Regions from separate parts of the Bacillus sp. AK128 genome, predicted to be linked through region 3. Evidence: riboswitches for the same ligand, from Rfam matches in the RefSeq annotation. Region 3 holds a riboswitch; each other region holds the start of a gene.
What was found. Region 3 has a riboswitch for S-adenosylmethionine ahead of M1D60_RS13190 (LLM class flavin-dependent oxidoreductase). Riboswitches for the same ligand answer to the same signal wherever they lie in the genome.
Positions count from the first base shown of each region.

Region 1: another riboswitch for S-adenosylmethionine. It lies ahead of mtnW (2,3-diketo-5-methylthiopentyl-1-phosphate enolase); the one in region 3 lies ahead of M1D60_RS13190 (LLM class flavin-dependent oxidoreductase).
Region 2: another riboswitch for S-adenosylmethionine. It lies ahead of M1D60_RS22500 (sugar ABC transporter substrate-binding protein); the one in region 3 lies ahead of M1D60_RS13190 (LLM class flavin-dependent oxidoreductase).
Region 4: another riboswitch for S-adenosylmethionine. It lies ahead of M1D60_RS03265 (methionine ABC transporter ATP-binding protein); the one in region 3 lies ahead of M1D60_RS13190 (LLM class flavin-dependent oxidoreductase).

Region 1 is NZ_CP096379.1:3,123,057-3,127,898, forward strand. Features, by position in the region: gene M1D60_RS15655 (methylthioribulose 1-phosphate dehydratase) at 92-721, opposite strand; gene M1D60_RS15660 (2-hydroxy-3-keto-5-methylthiopentenyl-1-phosphate phosphatase) at 718-1,377, opposite strand; gene mtnW (2,3-diketo-5-methylthiopentyl-1-phosphate enolase) at 1,391-2,617, opposite strand; SAM riboswitch class I at 2,756-2,866, opposite strand; gene M1D60_RS15670 (aminotransferase class I/II-fold pyridoxal phosphate-dependent enzyme) at 2,984-4,156, opposite strand; gene M1D60_RS15675 (carbon-nitrogen family hydrolase) at 4,357-4,842, shown strand, end outside.
Region 2 is NZ_CP096379.1:4,500,838-4,505,679, reverse strand. Features, by position in the region: gene M1D60_RS22510 (LLM class flavin-dependent oxidoreductase) at 1-649, shown strand, start outside; gene M1D60_RS22505 (hypothetical protein) at 868-2,265, opposite strand; SAM riboswitch class I at 2,593-2,700, shown strand; gene M1D60_RS22500 (sugar ABC transporter substrate-binding protein) at 2,823-3,938, shown strand; gene M1D60_RS22495 (sugar ABC transporter ATP-binding protein) at 4,015-4,842, shown strand, end outside.
Region 3 is NZ_CP096379.1:2,653,101-2,657,942, forward strand. Features, by position in the region: gene M1D60_RS13175 (MetQ/NlpA family ABC transporter substrate-binding protein) at 1-493, opposite strand, end outside; gene M1D60_RS13180 (methionine ABC transporter permease) at 538-1,137, opposite strand; gene M1D60_RS13185 (methionine ABC transporter ATP-binding protein) at 1,193-2,203, opposite strand; SAM riboswitch class I at 2,387-2,491, opposite strand; SAM riboswitch class I at 2,702-2,804, shown strand; gene M1D60_RS13190 (LLM class flavin-dependent oxidoreductase) at 2,906-4,297, shown strand; gene M1D60_RS13195 (MetQ/NlpA family ABC transporter substrate-binding protein) at 4,379-4,842, shown strand, end outside.
Region 4 is NZ_CP096379.1:728,509-733,350, forward strand. Features, by position in the region: gene M1D60_RS03255 (ABC transporter ATP-binding protein) at 1-528, shown strand, start outside; gene acsA (acetate--CoA ligase) at 548-2,248, shown strand; SAM riboswitch class I at 2,379-2,494, shown strand; gene M1D60_RS03265 (methionine ABC transporter ATP-binding protein) at 2,659-3,684, shown strand; gene M1D60_RS03270 (methionine ABC transporter permease) at 3,677-4,345, shown strand; gene M1D60_RS03275 (MetQ/NlpA family ABC transporter substrate-binding protein) at 4,373-4,842, shown strand, end outside.

The sequences.
Region 1 (4,842 bases), 470 kb from region 3:
TCTAAATTCCTCCCTCAATTAAGTTCATTATATATATGATTACTTTAACACATCACCGCATTGGGGGACAGGCCCCCAATGCGGTAGTGCATTAAAGTGTGCCTGCTATATTTTTTAGCATTAGTTTTTTTAGCTCGTAGCTGAATAAGAATTCGCAAGCTTCTAGGTATCTTTTTGCTTCTAGTGGTGTTTTGCCCCAAACGGTTATTCCATGGTTTTGGATTAGGACTGCACCAGCGTCAGCTGTTATAAAAGGGACAAACGCTTCAGCAAGCGTTGGGATGTCCGCATGATTATAGATAATAGGGACGGTGTATGTTGCATCTTCCTCCCAGAGTCCAAACGCTTTAATTAGTTCCTGTTTTTGAAATACAATCTCACCTTTTGGGTAAAACAGGTCTGATATGACATTGTTATCTACTGTGTGAACATGGAGACAGCATCCTGCATTTGTCCGGTTGTATACCTCTGTATGAAGTAAGGTTTCAGCTGAGGGCTTAAGATGAGTCTCACCTACTGCCTGGCCTTTTTCATCTACTAAAAGAAAATCCTCATTAGTTCGCTTTCGTTTATCTTTACCGCTAGCTGTTACTAGAAAGGTTAGTGGTTGATTAGAAACCTTGATTGATAAATTACCACTCGTTCCAGGAAACCAATCACGCCAAGCCAGTTCATCCTTGATATCAGCTAATTCATTCCATCTTGTTGCTAATTCACTCATGCCTTTATCACCTCTTGCTGCTTTAAGTATTGAATGACATCAAAAAATGTCTCAAAAGGCTGGAAAGGAATATTTAACTCTGTAAGTTTTTCAACTAAAAAATCCCTAGCGAAAACAGTGTCTGCTTTTTTCGCAGCCTGTAAGTCTGTTATGGAATCTCCAATAACAATGATATGATCCTCAGTACTCGCTAATTTTTTGATTATAGATGGCTTACAGCAACCACATCCATTTTCACAGGAATCATCACAACTGTTGGGCCATAATATTTTAATCGTATCATTTGAAAAATCAGAGCTGTTGCAGTAAATAAATACCTTACTTATGTATCCTTCAAGTAATGGATACACAAAGAAATCGATTCCTCCACTAACAATATAAAGGTCAATATCCTCATCCTGTGTAAATTTTACAAATTCAGCAAACCCTTCTCGAATGATTGCAGTATCCTTCAAATAAGTAATAATTTCTTCCTTTAAAGTTGAAGGAAGTAGTTCGAACAATCTCCCAACACCCTCTTGAATGGTAATCTCCTGTCCAAGAATCTGATCTTTAATTCCATTCCATTCCGGTGGTGCAAACTGCTTCATTAAAGAAATAATATTATCTGTTTCCGTAATAGTTCCATCAAAGTCACAAAAAATAGTTCGTTTCATTATCCTCTCCCCCTTATGAACCCCATAGAGAGATTGCCTTGTGTAAGTATTCATCCTGAAGGGCAGCATCCTTTAAGGATTGACCTTGTAACGTCGCCTCAATCGCAGCTCTGAAAGCTTTTCCTCCACCAATTGCTCCATCTGGATGTCCGTGAACACCACCACCAGCATTAATGACGGAGTCTAACCCGAAATCCTCATACAAGGAAGGAACAAGTCCAGGATGAATGCCTGCTGAAGGAACAGGAAAAGGCTTCTTAAATTGATCTTCCCTAGTTAGCTCTGTCGCGATCCCAAGTGCTTCTTCTCTTCTTAATGCAACACTTCCGTATGGTGACGGAAATAGAGAGAAATCTGCTCCTGCATATCGTAACAGTTTACCAAGTAATAACGGATTTTGAATCCCATAAAATTCAGATGGAGTGAACGCGCCACTTACGGCTGGATGAGCCATGATCGGTATACCAATTTGTTTATCCTCTGCCAAGGCTTGTAAAACATCAAGACCGTAAGCAAACACATTAAATAATAAACAATCTGCTCCAAGTTCTTTAGCTCGTCTTGCTTTTTCTACTAATTCAAACGTCCGTCCCGAAAGGTTTACAGCATAAAGAGCTTTATGACCTGTTTTTTCATATACCTCGTTAATGACATCTCTTCCAGTTGTAATCCGCTTCTCAAACGGTGTTAATGGATTTTCAAATAATATTTCATCATCCTTAACTAAATCAACACCACCTAAGAGCTGTTCTCTCAGTTGATCTTTTAAATAGGTGAGATCCCTTCCGATTACTCCTTTAAAAATACTCATTAATAATGGACGATCATATACATCTAATTTAGCTCGGATTCCATCAATCCCAAACACGGGACCTGGGAGAGAACCCTTCACTTCACTTGGAAATTCTAGGTCTACTAGCTTCACTTCACCATCAAGTGATAACTTACCAAACACAGTCGTTAAAATAGCCGGAAGGTCATGAGAAAAATTTTCAATGGGATAGGCCACTTTTACATGACCTCGTTTTACCTGTTTACCAAGGTATTCGTTAACACGAGTATCAGCTTCTAACTCCTCAACTGATAAAACCTCACCCTTATGCTTTTTTAATTGCTCCTGCTCTAACTGCGGCAGGTCCGTCCATGAGCCAATCGTCAAGCCTAACGCAATTCCTTCACCTTTTTTGTGTAAATCCCCTTTTGCATCATGTATCAAATATGTAGCTACAACACTTGCCAAACTAAACACCTCTTTACTCGATTAATTCTTAAGCTTTAGCGTATTTACTTAGCTTCTCATAACCTTTATAAATTAAACTAGTTGTTTGAAACACAAAAAAACCTCTTCCTAAGAAGAGGTTACATACTAAATAACTTCTCCTTATCTCTCAGCAAAATGCTGCAAGAATTAGCACCGTGCTTTAGATTAATTCTAAAGTCGGTTGCCGGGCTTCATCGGGCTGGTCCCTCCGCCTACTCTTGATAAGTTTTATAAACGACAACTACCATTATTTTAACGCTTTAAGTATCAATTTCAAATTACTATGGATTATGACAGTATCTATTTCAATTGTCAAGATATGATTCCGTTGTTAAATCAGCCATATTAAAATATATTTAGTTTTTTGATGCGTGATACCGCCTCTAGTAAACGGTCTTCATCGGTAAGTAAACCGACTCTTACATAACCCTCACCGTATTCTCCAAAACCAACACCAGGAGCAACTACTACATGGGCTTTCTCTAATAAATAATCAGAAAAGCTTACAGATGTAAAGCCTTCTGGTACTGGCAGCCATGCAAAAAATGAGCCTGGTGGTGCTTCTACCTTCCAACCTATGTGATTGAGAGCATCAATAAATGTGTTTCGTCTCGATTCATATTTTTGTACAAGTTCTTCTACACATTCCTGTGAAGATAAAAGAGCGGTTGCGGCAGCCTCTTGAATCGCTCCAAACAGGCTAACATACATATGGTCCTGAAGAAGGTTGATCGCTTCAATCACACTTTCATTTCCAACCGCAAATCCGACTCTCCAGCCCGCCATATTATATGTTTTAGAAAGAGTATATATTTCAATTCCCGTCTCTATTGCTCCTTCAACCTGTAAAAAGCTAATCGGCTTCTTCTCATCAAACCCAATTGCCCCATATGCAAAATCATGAACGACACAAATATTGTGCTGGTTTGCTAATTGAACCGTTTCCTCAAAAAATTCCTTTGTTGCAACAGCACCAGTTGGGTTATTAGGATAATTCAAGAACATTAACTTTGCCTGTTCTAAAATCGCTGGGTTAAGCTCACTATAGTTTGGTAGAAACTGATTTTCTACTTTAAGAGGCATTAATTCCATTCGTGCCTTTGCCAACTCCACTCCAGACCAATAATCTGGATATCCTGGGTCTGGTACTAAGGCAACGTCACCCTCATTCAACAAACACTGAGGAACTTCAACAAGACCAGCCTTTCCACCAAATAAAATAGCTACCTGTTTTTCCGGGTCTAAAGTAACGCCGTACTCGCGCTCATAATAAGTTACAATTGCTTCCTTTAGAAATTTTTGCCCTCTAAACTGTGAATATTTATGGTGAGCAGGATTCGTAACTGCTTCTTGCATGGATTTCACTATATGTGCTGAGGTCGGTTGATCTGGATTACCTTGCCCCAAGTTAATTACATCATGGCCTTGCTCCACTACTTTATTAACCTTACCAACAAGCGTAGCAAAGAATTGAGTAGGTAATTTTTTTAGAATGTCAGATTGTTCGAACGTTCTCATGGTAATCTCCTTTATGTAACGTAATATGTTAATCTTAACTTATCATTATTCAAAAATGAAATTCATTTAAATTTAGGCTCTGTATAGATTGTTGTTGGTTTTCGTTGCAGGAATCTCGCGTCCTTCTACTTTAATCAACAGTACAAAAAATCAACAATGTTCTTTAACAGCCAAATCTAAAAATATATATTGAAATTACAGTGAAAAATATTATATTGTTAGTGACAATATGTAAAGTAATTTTTTTAAGGAGTAGATGTCTTTTGAATCTAAAAATAAGCTGCATCCAATTTGATATTGCATTTGGAAATCCTGAATTGAATTTTAAACATATGAGGGAGAAAATTGAAGAAGCGGTTCTGGATTCACCAGACATCATTGTCCTACCAGAGCTTTGGACTACAGGATATGACCTTACTAGATTAGACGAGATTGCCGATCATGACGGACAAACCACTCTTTCATTTTTAAGTGAACTCGCCAAAGACAAGAATGTTCACATCGTGGGTGGCTCAATTGCTAAAAGGACGCATCAAGGCGTTTATAATACGATGTTCATTGTTAATAATCAAGGTGACCTCGTCAATGAATATAGTAAATTACACCTGTTTAAATTGATGGATGAACATCATTATTTACAAGCAGGAAACGACGAAGGGTTGTTTAAGCTTCAAGACATTACCTGC
Region 2 (4,842 bases), 1.8 Mb from region 3:
AGGGGCATCTAAACAAGGCATTGCATTAGCCGCAAAATATGCTGATGCAGTCTATTCAGTGTCGTGGAACTTAAAACAAGCAAAAAAATTTCGTCAAAAATTAGATGAACAAGTTAAACAAAGCGAAAACAGCAATAGACATATTAAAGTATTTCCAGGCTTAGTAACCTATGTAGGTCATACTCATGAGGAAGCTTTAGCCAAAAAAGCTGCATTAGATGAGCAATTACCTCTTGAAACAGCTCTAAAGCAGTTGAGTTACTTTATTCGACAAGACTGTTCTAACTGGGAAATTGATAAAGAAGTACCTCCATTACCCCCAGTAGAAGAATTTTCTGGTCCAGTTGGACGTTACGAAACGATACTAGAAATTATTAGTGATAAACAACCTACGGTAAGAGAACTATTAGGATATCTTAATGCAGGTGGTGGTCATCACACGCTGATAGGTACTCCGGATGAAATTGTCGATCAGATGGAAGTCTGGTTTGAAGCAGGGGTGGCTGACGGATTTAATCTTATGCCTCCTACATTACCAGGTAGTTTAGAAGACTTTGTTGAACTAATTGTTCCTGAAATGCAAAAAAGAGGTATTTTCAGAGAAAAATATGAAGGTCATACCTTCCGTGAACATTTAGGATTAACATAATAAGTTATGATAAGATGACGGTACTAGTTGAAGAGGTAAGATGGTGGTACTAGTATAAAAACTGGAGAATCCTCTCGTAGGAGTAATGATCATTGGACTTACTGATTAGGCACTAAGATAACTATTTTATCAATCCAAACGCTATCAATTTCTTTAAAAAAGATTCTAGGCTAACTAGAATCTTTTTTAATTTTAATAGAATAAATACAGATTAGAATTTATGAGCTTTTTTGAATTTGTTTATATAAATACTGATAAGACTTTGATTCATCGAACATACCTAACTCGTGATACAGTTTGGTGAGCCAGCTTATAGAATGAGGATTTGTTGGGTTTAACTCCACGTCCCAAAGGAAACACTCAATCGCCTGAGGAATTTGGTGGATTTCATAATACAATTCACCCATTACATGCTGCTGTTCAGGGTCCTCTTTAATACTATACATCTTCTTAATTTTGCTAATCATGTGCAATGGGATATGGAATAATGGTTGAAGCCACTGATAAACAAAGTTTATATCATGCTGCTTAAATAATCTAGGCAGTAAGGCTTGTAGCAAGAGATCTAATTGTTTAGTGTTAGCATCAACAAGGTTTTGAGAGGAGAATTGGTCAAAAGGTAAAATGTAGGTAGAGTCTAGATTTTCAACAATTGTGATAAGGAATTCCAATTGTGTTTCCGAAAATGGATTTTTATAATCCGTTAATAGTTGGAAGGCATCTTCATATTGATTGTGGTTTATAAGTTGAGATAGTAAAAAATGTTGAAGTTTTTCTTTGTTTTCGGTGCGTTTGGTTTGGTTGTAAATGGAAAAAAGATATGAAGAAAGGTCTATGTTTGGCCGTTCGAGTGAGTATTTTAGTAAATCCGACAGTTGTTCTTCAAAGTTTTCTGTATAGTGGGTTAGACGATGGTTGTATAGGGTGAGACTTTCTAGATGACGGGAATATTTACGTAGCTGTGCTTGGAGGAGGTTGAATGATTTTACTTCATCCAACTTTAGATAAAGCTGATTTTCTACATATAACGAATCAAATTGAAGTAATGTTACTAGTTCTGATTGGTAACGAAAGGTATACTTTTGATAATCGAGATGAGAGATGAGTGACTGAGCCCACTCATTTTTAGGGTATTTTTGTAAAATTAGTTGAAGTAATCGGAACGCCATGAGGAATTTTCCATCTCTACGGAATTGTAGACATATTTCCTTTAATGATGAAATAACGGTTTCCTTTTTTAAATAAGAGTCAAAAATAGTTAAAATATGCGCAGCTTCAATAGGGTCGTATTCCTTCTTAATGGACTTCCAGGTTTTATTTATTTTAGGTAATGAATAATGAGAGTGAGAGCTTACTAAAGATTGAATAATTGGATGTGGGCTAGAGAGGTAGATTCCTTTAGTTAAAACATTTGCAAGAGTGGATGTTCGTTTAAGCTTGATGGTCTTTTTTCCAGTAAGGAACTTATTTTTATAAAAGAAAAGATAATAACATTCGTCTTTTTGAACAGTGAAAGCTTCCACTACTTGATACCCTTGAAATTGATAAAGACCCTGAATGTTTAACATAATCCTTTGGTGATCATCATTTGTACATAAAATCATTTCTTGAGTCATAACGTAACCCCTTTCAAGTATCATTTCCTATAGTATATCATTAATAAGAATTAATATGAAATTAGTGTATGAGAGAAGAACATGATTGGAGCTTATAAACAAATAATTTTTCGGGAAATAATTTCTATTTAGGAAATATGAATCCCCATACCTATAAAAACGATAATAGGGTTCTATGATAAAATAAAAGGTGGTTTTTGTATTCAGCGGTACTATAGAAAAATTGTAAAATAAAACCACAGAATAATCTGTTGACTTTCATAGAGTTAGAGAGTAAAGTTTAACTTAGCTTTTCAAACCGATATATAAACTTAAAATTAAAATGTTCTCTTATCAAGAGTGGCAGAGGGACTGGCCCTATGACGCCCGGCAACCGTTCTATATGAATTGGTGCTAAATCCTGCAGAATACTTCACGTATTCTGACAGATAAGAGAGGTAAATTCTATTATACATGTAGAAGCCTCTCTTTATGGAGAGGCTTTTTATATTTTAAAAGATATGAGACACCCTATACTCATCATCAGATTATCGGAAAAATAATAGGAGGTTCATAGAATGAGAAAATCAGTAAAAGGTCTACTTGTGACCGCATTATCCGCAACACTTCTTTTAACTGGCTGTGGAACTGGAGGAAATTCTGGAGAGTCAGCTAATACAAATGAAAAGGTAAGTTTTGAGAACGTTCCTGATCGTTTTGCAGAGGGGCAAGGAGCAAAGATTAAAGTAATCCGTAAGATTGGTGGAGATGATCATACTGCACAGTTTTTAGCAGGAGCAAAAGAGGAAGGGGAGGCACTTGGGTTTGAAGTAGATGTGTTTACGGCAAATGGGGACACAGCAAAATTCCATGATGCAATCGCCCAAACCCTAGAAGAAGATTATGATGGTATTATTCTATCTCATGGTGATGATGAAGCGACTGTGGAACAAGCAGAGAAGCTTCGTGAAGCCGGAATCGAAGTAGTGACCTTTGACTCACACGGTGATATAGCTAATGTTGAAGGCGTCACATTAACTTCACAAGATGATGAAGCATTAGCAAAATTAGCGCTTGATCAGCTGGTTAAGGATTTTAACGGGGATGCAAACATTGTGTATCTATGGGTAGATGGTTTTCCTCCAATGGTTAGACGTAATAATGTGTATACAGCAACACTTGAGCAAAACGCTGGGTTGAAGGAGTTAGAGCGCTTTGGTGTAGCAGCTGCTGATACTTCAGTACAAACACAAAATGCTGTAGCTGCAATGCTTACTAAGTATCCAAAAGGTGAGATCGATGCAATCTTCGCAACATGGGATGCATTCGCAATTGGAGCTGCTCGTGCACTAAAGGAAGCGGGAAGAGAAGAAATCAAGATTTATGGAATAGACGTTTCAAATGCGGACCTTCAAGAAATACAAACGGAAGGTAATCCTTGGCAGTATACAGCAGCTGTTGATCCAAAATTAATTGGAGCTGTAAATGTAAGATTACTAGCTAAGAAGATTGCAGGAGAAGAAACTCCACAAACATATAACTTAGAAGCTTCGTTAATTTCACAAGAACAATTATTACAGTCATCTGAGCCAGTTAATATGGTGAACCTTGCAGAAGTAGTAGAAGGATGGGGACAATCCACGGCCTTTGAAGAGGATTGGATGAAGGTGTTAAAGGAACATTATAGTAAATAATTAATGGGCAAATAATAAAACACTCTCTAATTTTTTCTTAGAGAGTGTTTCCTTTGAACAGGAAGGGAGGAAAGAGATGGTACACACAACCTTACAAATGAGGGATATTTCAATTGAGTTTCCTGGCGTTAAAGCGCTGGATCAGGTTATTTTTACTGCAGATACAAGGAGTGTTCAGGCTTTAATTGGAGCTAATGGAGCGGGGAAATCTACATTAATGAAGGTTCTTTCCGGAGCATATACACACTACACTGGTGAGATATTACTAGATGGAGAGAATATTCAAATTAAATCACCAAAAGAATCACAGCAAGCTGGGATTCAAATTGTTTACCAGGAAGTAGATACGGCTCTGATTCCCAACCTGACAGTAGGTGAAAATATATTACTAAATGAAACGGTTCACTCCATGGGTAAGAAGGTTTTTGTTAATTGGAAAAGGCTCCATCAAAAGGCTACTCAAATTCTTGAAAGTATGAACGTTCATATTTCTTCCAAGCGACTAGTGAGTGAGCTTACTTTAGCAGAGAAGCAGATGGTATTGATTGCTAGAGCTATTTCTACAGATTGTAAGTTTTTAATTTTGGATGAACCAACAGCGCCCTTGAGTTATTCTGAAACAAAAGAGCTATTTCGAATTATTTCCGAGCTAAAAGAAAAAGGGGTAGGGATTATCTTTATCTCACATCGTTTGCCAGAAATATTCAATGTTTGTGATGTGATCACAGTCATGAGAAATGGTAGAAATGTATCAAAGGAATTAATAGCAGATACGACTCAGCACAAAGTGGTTGAACAGATGCTTGGGAAATCCTTAGAAGAACAATTTCCTTCATATGAAACGATTATAGGTGAGAGTGCTTTCTCTGTTAAAAATGTAAGTGATACGGATAAGCTTGAAGCA
Region 3 (4,842 bases):
TTAAAGGATTGACAGACTCGTCAAGTTTAATTAAACCCGCATCTTGGAGAATAAGCAATGCACGGGCAGCATTTGTTGGGTCGTTTGGAATGGCAATTGCACTTCCATCTTCAATGTCTTCTAATGAATTAAACTCTTTCGAATAAATACCCATTGGTGCAGTCGGAACGATTATTACTTCAGATAGATCTAACTCATGCTCTTTTGCAAAGCTTTCTAAATAAATTTTATGTTGGAATAGGTTTGCATCTAAGTCACCGTTCGCTAACGCTTTGTTTGGTTGGATATAGTCACTAAACTCAACCACTTCTATTGTATAACCTTTTTCTTCTAAAACAGGTTTTATAGCTTTGGTTACCATATCGGAATAAGGACCAGATGTAGCCCCAATTGTAATTTCTTTATCTTCTACTGTCCCTGAGGCATCTTCTTTTCCTCCACAAGCTGCTAGTAATGCAAGTAATGATAGTGATAATACGAATTTTTTAAACATTTATAGTTTCCTCCATTAGTGATTATTAAACAACATACTTCTTATTATCTTTTGTCTACAACTCTAGCTACTTTATCTCCGGCAAATTGAACAATCTGCACTAAGCAAATTAAGACCACTACTGTTGTAATCATCACGACATTATCATATCGGTAGTATCCAAATCGAATGGCTAAATCCCCTACGCCACCACCTCCGACAATCCCTGCCATCGCGGAATAGGCTACTAAACTAATAATGGTAATCGTTGTTCCTTGAACAATAGAAGGTTTCGCTTCAGGAATTAGCACGTCTTTTATAATCATCCAAGGCGAGGCACCTACCGAAACAGCAGCTTCTATAACGCCTTTATTTATCTCACGTAAGGAAGTTTCTACAATTCTAGCAAAAAACGGAATTGCTGCAACCGATAATGAAACAGATGCTGCTGTAGGTCCTATCGTTGTTCCGGTTATTAAATCGGTAAAAGGTAACAGGGCGACAAGTAAGATGATAAAAGGAATAGAACGTACAATATTTACAATAAAACCAAGCGTTGATTTTAAAGGTATATTTTCCAAAAACAAGCCCTTGTCAGTTACAAATAATAAAATACCTAATGGTAAACCCACAATAATTGCTACAGTCATAGATATTGAGACCATATAAATCGTTTCAAAGAACGCCTTATTTAGATCTGGAAGAAGTTCAATCAAATGATTAAGCAAGGTGAATCACCTCCACGCTTTGTGTTTTTTCTGTAATATATAGAATGGAACGTTCTATTTCCTTCGAGTCACCTGTTAGTTCCATAATGAAAATTCCAAGTGGAACTTCTTTTATGTATTCAATTTTTCCATGGAGGATATTTCCATTCACTTCAAATTTCTTAAATACATCTGAAACAACTGACTCCTCTGCAATCGATCCCTTAAACTGAATTTTTATAATCGTTCCTTTACTAGATGAGATAATATGGTCTGGTAGATCGAATTGTAAGACCGTGTTAATAAACTGTTTAGTTAAATCTTCCTTCGGATCGGCAAAGACATCATAGGTCCGGCCAATTTCAATTATTTTTCCATCCTGCATGACAGCCATTCGATCGCAAATATCTTTGACTACTTCCATCTCATGAGTAATCAGCACAATCGTAATTCCTAGCTCCCTATTAATCCTTTTCAATAATTTCAGAATTGATTTAGTTGTACTAGGATCTAATGCTGATGTTGCTTCATCACATAATAGGACAGTCGGGTCATTTGCCAAAGCCCTTGCAATCCCTACCCTTTGCTTCTGCCCTCCACTCAATTGAGCCGGATACACATTGCTCTTTTCAGATAACCCTACCATTTCAAGTAATTCGGTTACTCTATGGGTAATTTCTGATTTTGACTTATTGGCTGCCTTAAGAGCAAACGCGACATTTTCGAAAACTGTTTTAGAGGAGACTAAATGAAAGTGCTGGAATATCATTCCGATTTTTAGTCTAGCCTTACGTAAATGTTGATTATTTAGACTAGTTAAAGAAACCCCATCGATATGGACCTCTCCTGCTGAAGGCTTTTCTAATAGATTTAGACATCGTATTAACGAGCTTTTTCCTGCACCACTATAACCAACAATCCCAAAGATCTCTCCTTTACTAATTGTTAAAGTAACATCATCAACTCCAATTACTTTTCCTTTTGAAGTTTTATATACCTTTGACAGGTTCTTTATTTCAATCAATTTTGTTTACCCCCTTACCTCTAATTAAATAAAACTTCGTAGATTGTTAACCTAATAAGCTAGCCCAAAGCCTTTCTCGAAGAAGCTTGCTCAAAACTTCTTCATCAGTACTCACTTTCTTACAACAGCATAAAATAAAAAAATCTCTTTCCATTGAAAGAGATAAGATCGTCAAATATATACGACTTATCTCTCAGAATGTAAAACATTCTGCAGGAAGTGGCACCTTTCCAATTAGGAGGTTGCCGGACGTCATTGGGCCTGACCCTCAGTCACTCTTGATAAGTTTATTATGAAATTATGTGAAACTGTTTTTTATCATAAGTCTGATGTGCAAATTTGTCAAACAGTTTTTAATTCACTTTTCATTTTATTTAAAATGCTTAATAAATCCTTCAGTAATAAAATTATAAATTTTCAAAATAAAGGATTGACAAAAATTTCTAACCCATGTAGATTTGGGATTACAGTTATAAACTTACAACTTCATAATCGTTTTTCTTATCCAGAGAGGTGGAGGGACTGGCCCTTTGATACCTCGGCAGCAGACTTTTTCTAGTACTGTGCCAATTCCAGCAAGCATTCGCTTGAGAGATAAGAAGAGATCTGTATATTTATGCTTTTTACTAACCTCTTCTTTTCTTTCAAAAGAAGAGGTTTTTTGTTTGTCAAAAAATATTTTAATAAAGGATGGCGATCACATTGACCAAGCAAATAATTTTAAATGCATTTGAAATGACTAGTGCAATGCACAATTCTCACGGGTTTTGGAAGCATCCAGAAAGTAAGAGACACCGTCACTATAAGAATTTAGACTACTGGCTAGAATATGCAAAACTCTTAGAAAGAGGTAAATTTGATGCAGTTTTTTTCGCAGATGTATTAGGTGTATATGATACGTATAAGAAAAGCAAAGAGCCTTCCATTCGAGACGGACTCCAATTTCCAGTTAATGACGGTGCTCTGATTATCCCAGCCATGGCTAGCGTTACCAATAATCTATCTTTCGCAATCACAGTTAGTACTACATATGAACAACCCTTTGGTAACGCAAGACGTTTCTCTACTTTAGACCATTTAACGAAGGGCCGGATTGCTTGGAATGTTGTCACTTCGTATCTTCCAAATGCTGCTCGAAACTTCAGCTTGGAAGAAATGATTAAACATGATGAAAGATATGAAATTGCTGATGAGTTTTTAGAAGTATCCTATAAGCTTTGGGAAGCAAGTTGGGAAGATGATGCAATTATTGAAGATTTGGAATCAGAAAGGTTAATAGATCCGTCAAAAGTTCATGAAATCAATCATTCTGGTAAGTATTTCAGTGTGGAAGGACCGCACTTAAGTGAACCTTCCTTACAACGTACGCCAGTCATCTATCAGGCAGGAACTTCCGAACGAGGCCGTGAATTCGCTGCTAAGCATGCCGAATGTGTATTTATAGGTGGACCTACTCCTGAACGTGTTAAATACTACTCCAATACAATTAGAGAGCTTGCTAAGAAATATGGTCGGAACCCTGAACATATAAAAATATTCACGTTTTTAAGTGTGATTGTTGCTCCTACAACAGAAGAAGCAGAGCTAAAGTTCGAAGAATACTCACGGTATTGGAGTCCAGATTCTGCTAAAGCACAATTTGGTGGTGCCAGCGGTTACGATTTATCTGAGTACACAGAGAAAGATTATAATAATCCATTTGAATTTAAAAAGACAGAGCATGGCCATTATAAAGCTGCCTCAATGACAAAGGATGCCTCTAAGCAGTTAAAGGTCAAGGAAGCACTCGGTCGAATTGAAAAATTGGATCGCGAAAACTTTATCATTGGTAATCCTGTGGAAGTAGCCAATCAAATCCAACACCTATTTGAACAATCAGGTGTTGATGGCTTTAACCTTAATCACCTAGTAACACCAGGAGATTTAAAAGAGTTTATTGATTTAGTAGTCCCGATTTTACAAGAACGAGGGATTTACAAGACTGAATACAAGAGTGGCTCATTGAGGGAAAAGCTTTTTGACCATGGGAGTAGCTTATTAACAGAAGATCATCCTGCCAGTAAATATCGACAGGTCTATACAGCAAGTAAATAGATTCAAAAGTATCAGATACATCTTCACAAAGGTAGCATAATCGTAAAACGGTTTAAAAAATAAAATATATGAGGTGCTTTAATGAAAAAACATATTATACTATTACTGTCTTCATTATTTCTCGTATTATTAACAGCTTGTGGTGGAGCAGAAAGCTCATCAACAGGTGAAAAGAAAGAACTTGTATTAGGAGCAACAGTTCCTTATAGCGATATGCTAGAGAAGGGTGTCAAACCCTTTCTAGAAGAAAAAGGATATAAGGTTGAGATCAAAGAATTTAATGATTATGTTCAGCCCAATCTATCTTTAAGCAGCGGCTCCTTAGATGCAAACTTATTCCAACACAAGGTATATTTAGAGGCATTTGCAAGTGAGCATGACCTTGACTTATCTGAGGTCATTACCGTCCCCACAGCTCCTATTGGTATTTATTCTAATAAATATAATTCCATAGAAGAAATTGAGGATGGGAGTACCGTCGCTATAGCCAATGACCCCACTAACCTTGCAAGAGGATTAACCGTCCTTCATGAAAATGGAATTAT
Region 4 (4,842 bases), 1.9 Mb from region 3:
CATAACGAGAATATTAGTTTTATGTTCCAGGAGCCTCGATTAATGCCATGGTTAACAGTAGTAGAAAATGTTCTTTTTGGCGTAAAGGATCAGTATAAAAATGAACAAAGCGCGCTTGCTATCTTAGAACAGGTTGGTTTAAAAGGGTTTGAAAAGCAATTTCCAAAGGAGCTTTCAGGTGGAATGGCGCAACGTGTTGCAATTGCGAGAGCGTTGATTACTTCTCCTCATATTCTTCTTCTAGATGAGCCTTTTAGTGCACTGGATGCATTTACGAAAATGCAGCTGCAGGATCTTTTGCTGCAAGTATGGGAGCAAAAGAAGGCGACCATGTTAGTGGTTACTCATGATATAGATGAAGCTTTGTACCTTTGTGATCGAATCCTTATTTTCAGTGGTCAGCCTGGAGAGCTTCGTGAAGAAATCCGCTTAGATCGGTCAAAACCACGTTCTAGAGGTGACGAAGAGCTAGCTAAACAGAAAAAACATATTCTTTCTTTATTAAACCTAGATAAAGTGAATTCATAAGTAAAGGAGTAATCTTTCCATGAGCGAAATTAATCAAGTTTTACAACCACGAAAAGGAACCCATAATTTACCTAATTATGAAGAAATCTATGAGCAGTTTAAGTGGGATTCTGTCCATCCTCATTTTAGTTGGTATAAGACAAATCGAGTCAATATGGCCTATGAATGTATTGACCGACACGTTGAAGATGGGTATGGAGAGAAAGAAGCTCTAGTTTATATTGATGGAACAACGAAGGAAAGTTTAACTTTCTCAGACTTGAAGAGAAGAACCGATGAATGGGCCCACTTGCTCAAGGCGCAGGGAGTAAAAAAAGGAGACCGCGTTTTCACATTCTTACCGAAAAATCCAGAGGGCTATATTGCTGTCCTAGCTGTCATAAAGGTAGGAGCGATTGTAGGACCATTGTTTGAAGCGTTCATGGAAGATGCGGTTTATGACAGGATGTATGACTGTGAGGCATCTGTTCTTTTAACAAATGCTGAGTTACTTGAACGAGTTCCAGTTGAAAAGCTTCCGGAGTTACGTTCCATTTATATAACAGATGATTTGGACCATCCGATTGCAAAATCCATCCCAAGATTGCTGGCTAATTCCTCTTTTGAAGGAGAGGCAGTGGAATGGCTAGGTCTAAATGATGGCATGATTATTCACTACACGTCGGGCTCAACAGGAAAACCTAAAGGTGTTTTACATGCTCATCGGGTCATGATTCAGCAGTATCAAACGGGGAAATGGGTGTTAGATCTACAGGAAGATGATGTGTACTGGTGTACGGCCCATCCCGGCTGGGTAACAGGGAGCTCTTATGGGATCTTTGCTCCATGGTTAAATCGTACAACCATTGTGGTTCATGGTGGGCGTTTTAAAGCGGAAGAGTGGTTCCAAGCAATTGAGGATACTGGTGTCACAGTTTGGTACAGTGCTCCTACAGCATTTCGTTTATTAATGAATGATACCGATCGAATTAAGGATTATAATCTTTCTTCATTAAGACACGTTCTAAGCGTAGGAGAGCCTCTAAATCCAGAGGTCATTACATGGGGACAAGAAGCGTTTGGGGTAAGAATTCACGATACTTGGTGGATGACAGAGACAGGTGCTCAGCTGATTGTAAACTTACCAACTGCTGTGATTAAGCCTGGATCTATGGGAAGACCTCTACCAGGGATTACGGCAGGTATTATTGATTTAGAAGGTAATGAGGTGAAGCGAGGAGAGTTTGGACTTCTTGCCATTAAGAAGGGCTGGCCTTCCATGATGAAGGAGATTTGGAAGAATGAAGAAAAGTACCATTCATACTTTATAAACGATTGGTATGTTTCAGGTGACCTAGCTCGAATGGATGAGGATGGCTATGTATTTTTCCAAGGTAGAAATGATGATATGATCAATTCTTCTGGAGAAAGAATTGGACCATTTGAAGTGGAGAGCAAGTTAATTGAGCATCCTGCCGTTGTAGAAGCAGCCGTTATTGGAAAACCAGATCAACTCCGTGGTGAAATTGTAAAGGCATTTATCGTGTTAACAGATGGGTATGAAGAATCAGCTGAGCTATTGAAAGATATTCAGACATTTGTTCGATTTAAACTTGCTGCTCATGCGATGCCAAGAGAAATAGAAGTAATAGAGGAACTCCCTAAAACGCCAATTAGCGGGAAAATTCTCCGTCGAATACTGAAGTCGCAGGAAATTGAAAAACTAAATGTAAGTGTATGATTTATCTGTGAACAAAATGATTGACGCATAATTTTTATCATGCTAAAATCTCTTTCATAATCAAAAATTCTAAGAGAGTCTGACAGGCTTCGACAATAGATGGTTAGTGAATGAATAAAAATTTATACAACTCTTATCCAGAGTGGTGGAGGGACTAGGCCCTATGAAACCCGGCAACCGTCAACTTAACTGTTGAAATGGTGCCAATTCCTGCAAAGCTTAAGTATTTGCTTTGGGAGATGAGAGAAAGGAAACTTGATCTGTTCCTTTCTGCTTATCTGCAGGAAGGTTTTTTTATTGGCCATCAATACTTATAAATTAAATTCATCTGATCAAAGCTAACACTATATCTATTGAATGAATTCAGAGTAAATGGGTAGGACAACTCAGATATGAAAGAGGTGAGTAGCATGATTACGTTAAAGGATGTTAAAAAGGTTTTTTCATCGAAGAGTGGACCGGTCACTGCAGTAAATGGGATTAATCTTGACATTAATCAAGGGGAAATCTTTGGGGTGATTGGCTATAGTGGCGCAGGTAAAAGTACACTTATCCGAATGTTTAATCAGTTGGAAAAGCCAACAGAAGGATCTGTTATAGTCGCTGGGCGAGATATGGCAAAGATTCAAGGACGAGAATTAAGGAAAGCTCGCCAGGAAACGGGTATGATCTTTCAGCATTTTAATTTACTTTGGTCCCGAACGGTCCGAGATAATATAGCCTTTCCTCTTGAAATTTCGGGTGTTCGAAAAAGTGAGCAACGAAAACGTGTAGAGGAATTAATTGAGCTAGTAGGACTAAAAGGCAGAGAGGATGCCTATCCTTCAGAGCTAAGTGGTGGGCAAAAACAACGAGTAGGTATTGCTCGAGCTTTAGCTAATAATCCAAAGGTACTTTTGTGTGATGAAGCAACATCTGCCCTTGATCCACAAACAACCGATTCCATTCTTGATTTGCTTGTGGATATCAATGAGCGACTTGGTTTGACGATTATTCTGATTACTCATGAAATGCATGTGATCAGGAAAATTTGTCACCGTGTTGCTGTTATGGAAAATGGTCAGGTTGTTGAACAAGGTGATGTGCTCTCGGTGTTCAAAAATCCTCAAGAGGAAATAACAAGACGATTTGTTGGTCAGTTAACAGAACCTGAGGAAACGCATGAAACTGCTGAGCATCTACTCGAAAAATATCCAAATGGAAAAGTGATTCAATTAACGTTTGTTGGAGAAGAAACCGAACAACCTTTAATCACCAACGTCATTAGGAATTTTTCGATTACAGTTAATATCCTTCAAGGTAAAATTGCTCATCTTCAAACCGGTTCATACGGTACATTATTTGTTCATGTTGATGGCACGGATGAAGAGATTGAGAAGGTCATTCAATATATTCGAGATCAAGCCGTTGATGTGGAGGTGATTTCGAATGATTGAACAGCTATTTCCAAATGTTAACTGGGATCGAATGCTAGAAGCAACACTAGAAACCCTTTATATGACGGCTATATCTGTGCTCGCAACATTTATATTGGGAATTATACTTGGATTGTTATTATTCCTAACTGCTAAGGGAAATCTATGGGAGAATGCAGCTGTCAATTCAATCGTCGCAGCATTCGTAAATATTTTTAGATCAATACCCTTTATCATTCTAATTATATTATTAATTCCATTTGCGAAATTTATTGTGGGCACAATGCTTGGTTCCAATGCAGCATTACCTGCACTCATTATTGGGGCAGCCCCTTTCTATGGAAGAATGGTAGAAATTGCCCTTCGCGAAATTAATAAGGGTGTGATTGAAGCTTCAAGAGCAATGGGTGCAACAACATGGACGATTATTTGGAAGGTTTTATTACCAGAGTCTATGCCAGCTCTAGTTTCTGGAATTACCGTAACGGCCATTGCATTAGTAGGGTACACAGCCATGGCAGGTGTCGTAGGCGCAGGCGGACTTGGGAATTTAGCATTTTTAGAGGGCTTCCAACGTTCCCAAGGTGATGTCACGTTCATGTCCACGGTCATTATTTTAGTGATTGTATTCATTATTCAATTCATTGGAGATCGAGTAACTTCAATGCTTGATAAACGATAAAACATACAAAAAGGAGAAGATTATAACATGAAAAAGATTTTAGGGTTTATTCTATTTGCTTTAGTACTAACACTCGCTGCTTGTGGTACAGGTGGTCAAGAAGAAGAAACAACACAAGGTGCAGATGCAACTGAAGAAAACACAGAAGCTACTGAGAATACAGAAGTAAAGGAATTGGTAGTTGGGGCTTCAAACGTTCCTCACGCTGTTATTTTAGAACAAGCAAAGCCAATTCTTGCTGAACAAGGTATCGAGTTAGAAATCATTCCATTCCAGGACTATGTATTACCAAACAAGGCACTTGCTGATGAAGAGATTGATGCGAACTACTTCCAACACATTCCTTACTTAGAGCTTCAAATGTCTGAAAATGATAACTACGATTTTGTAAATGCTGGTGGAATCCACATTGAGCCAATTGGAGTTTACTCTAAAAAGCACAAAAGCTTAGAAGATTTACCTGAAGGTGCTACGATTATCATGAGTAATGCAGTAGC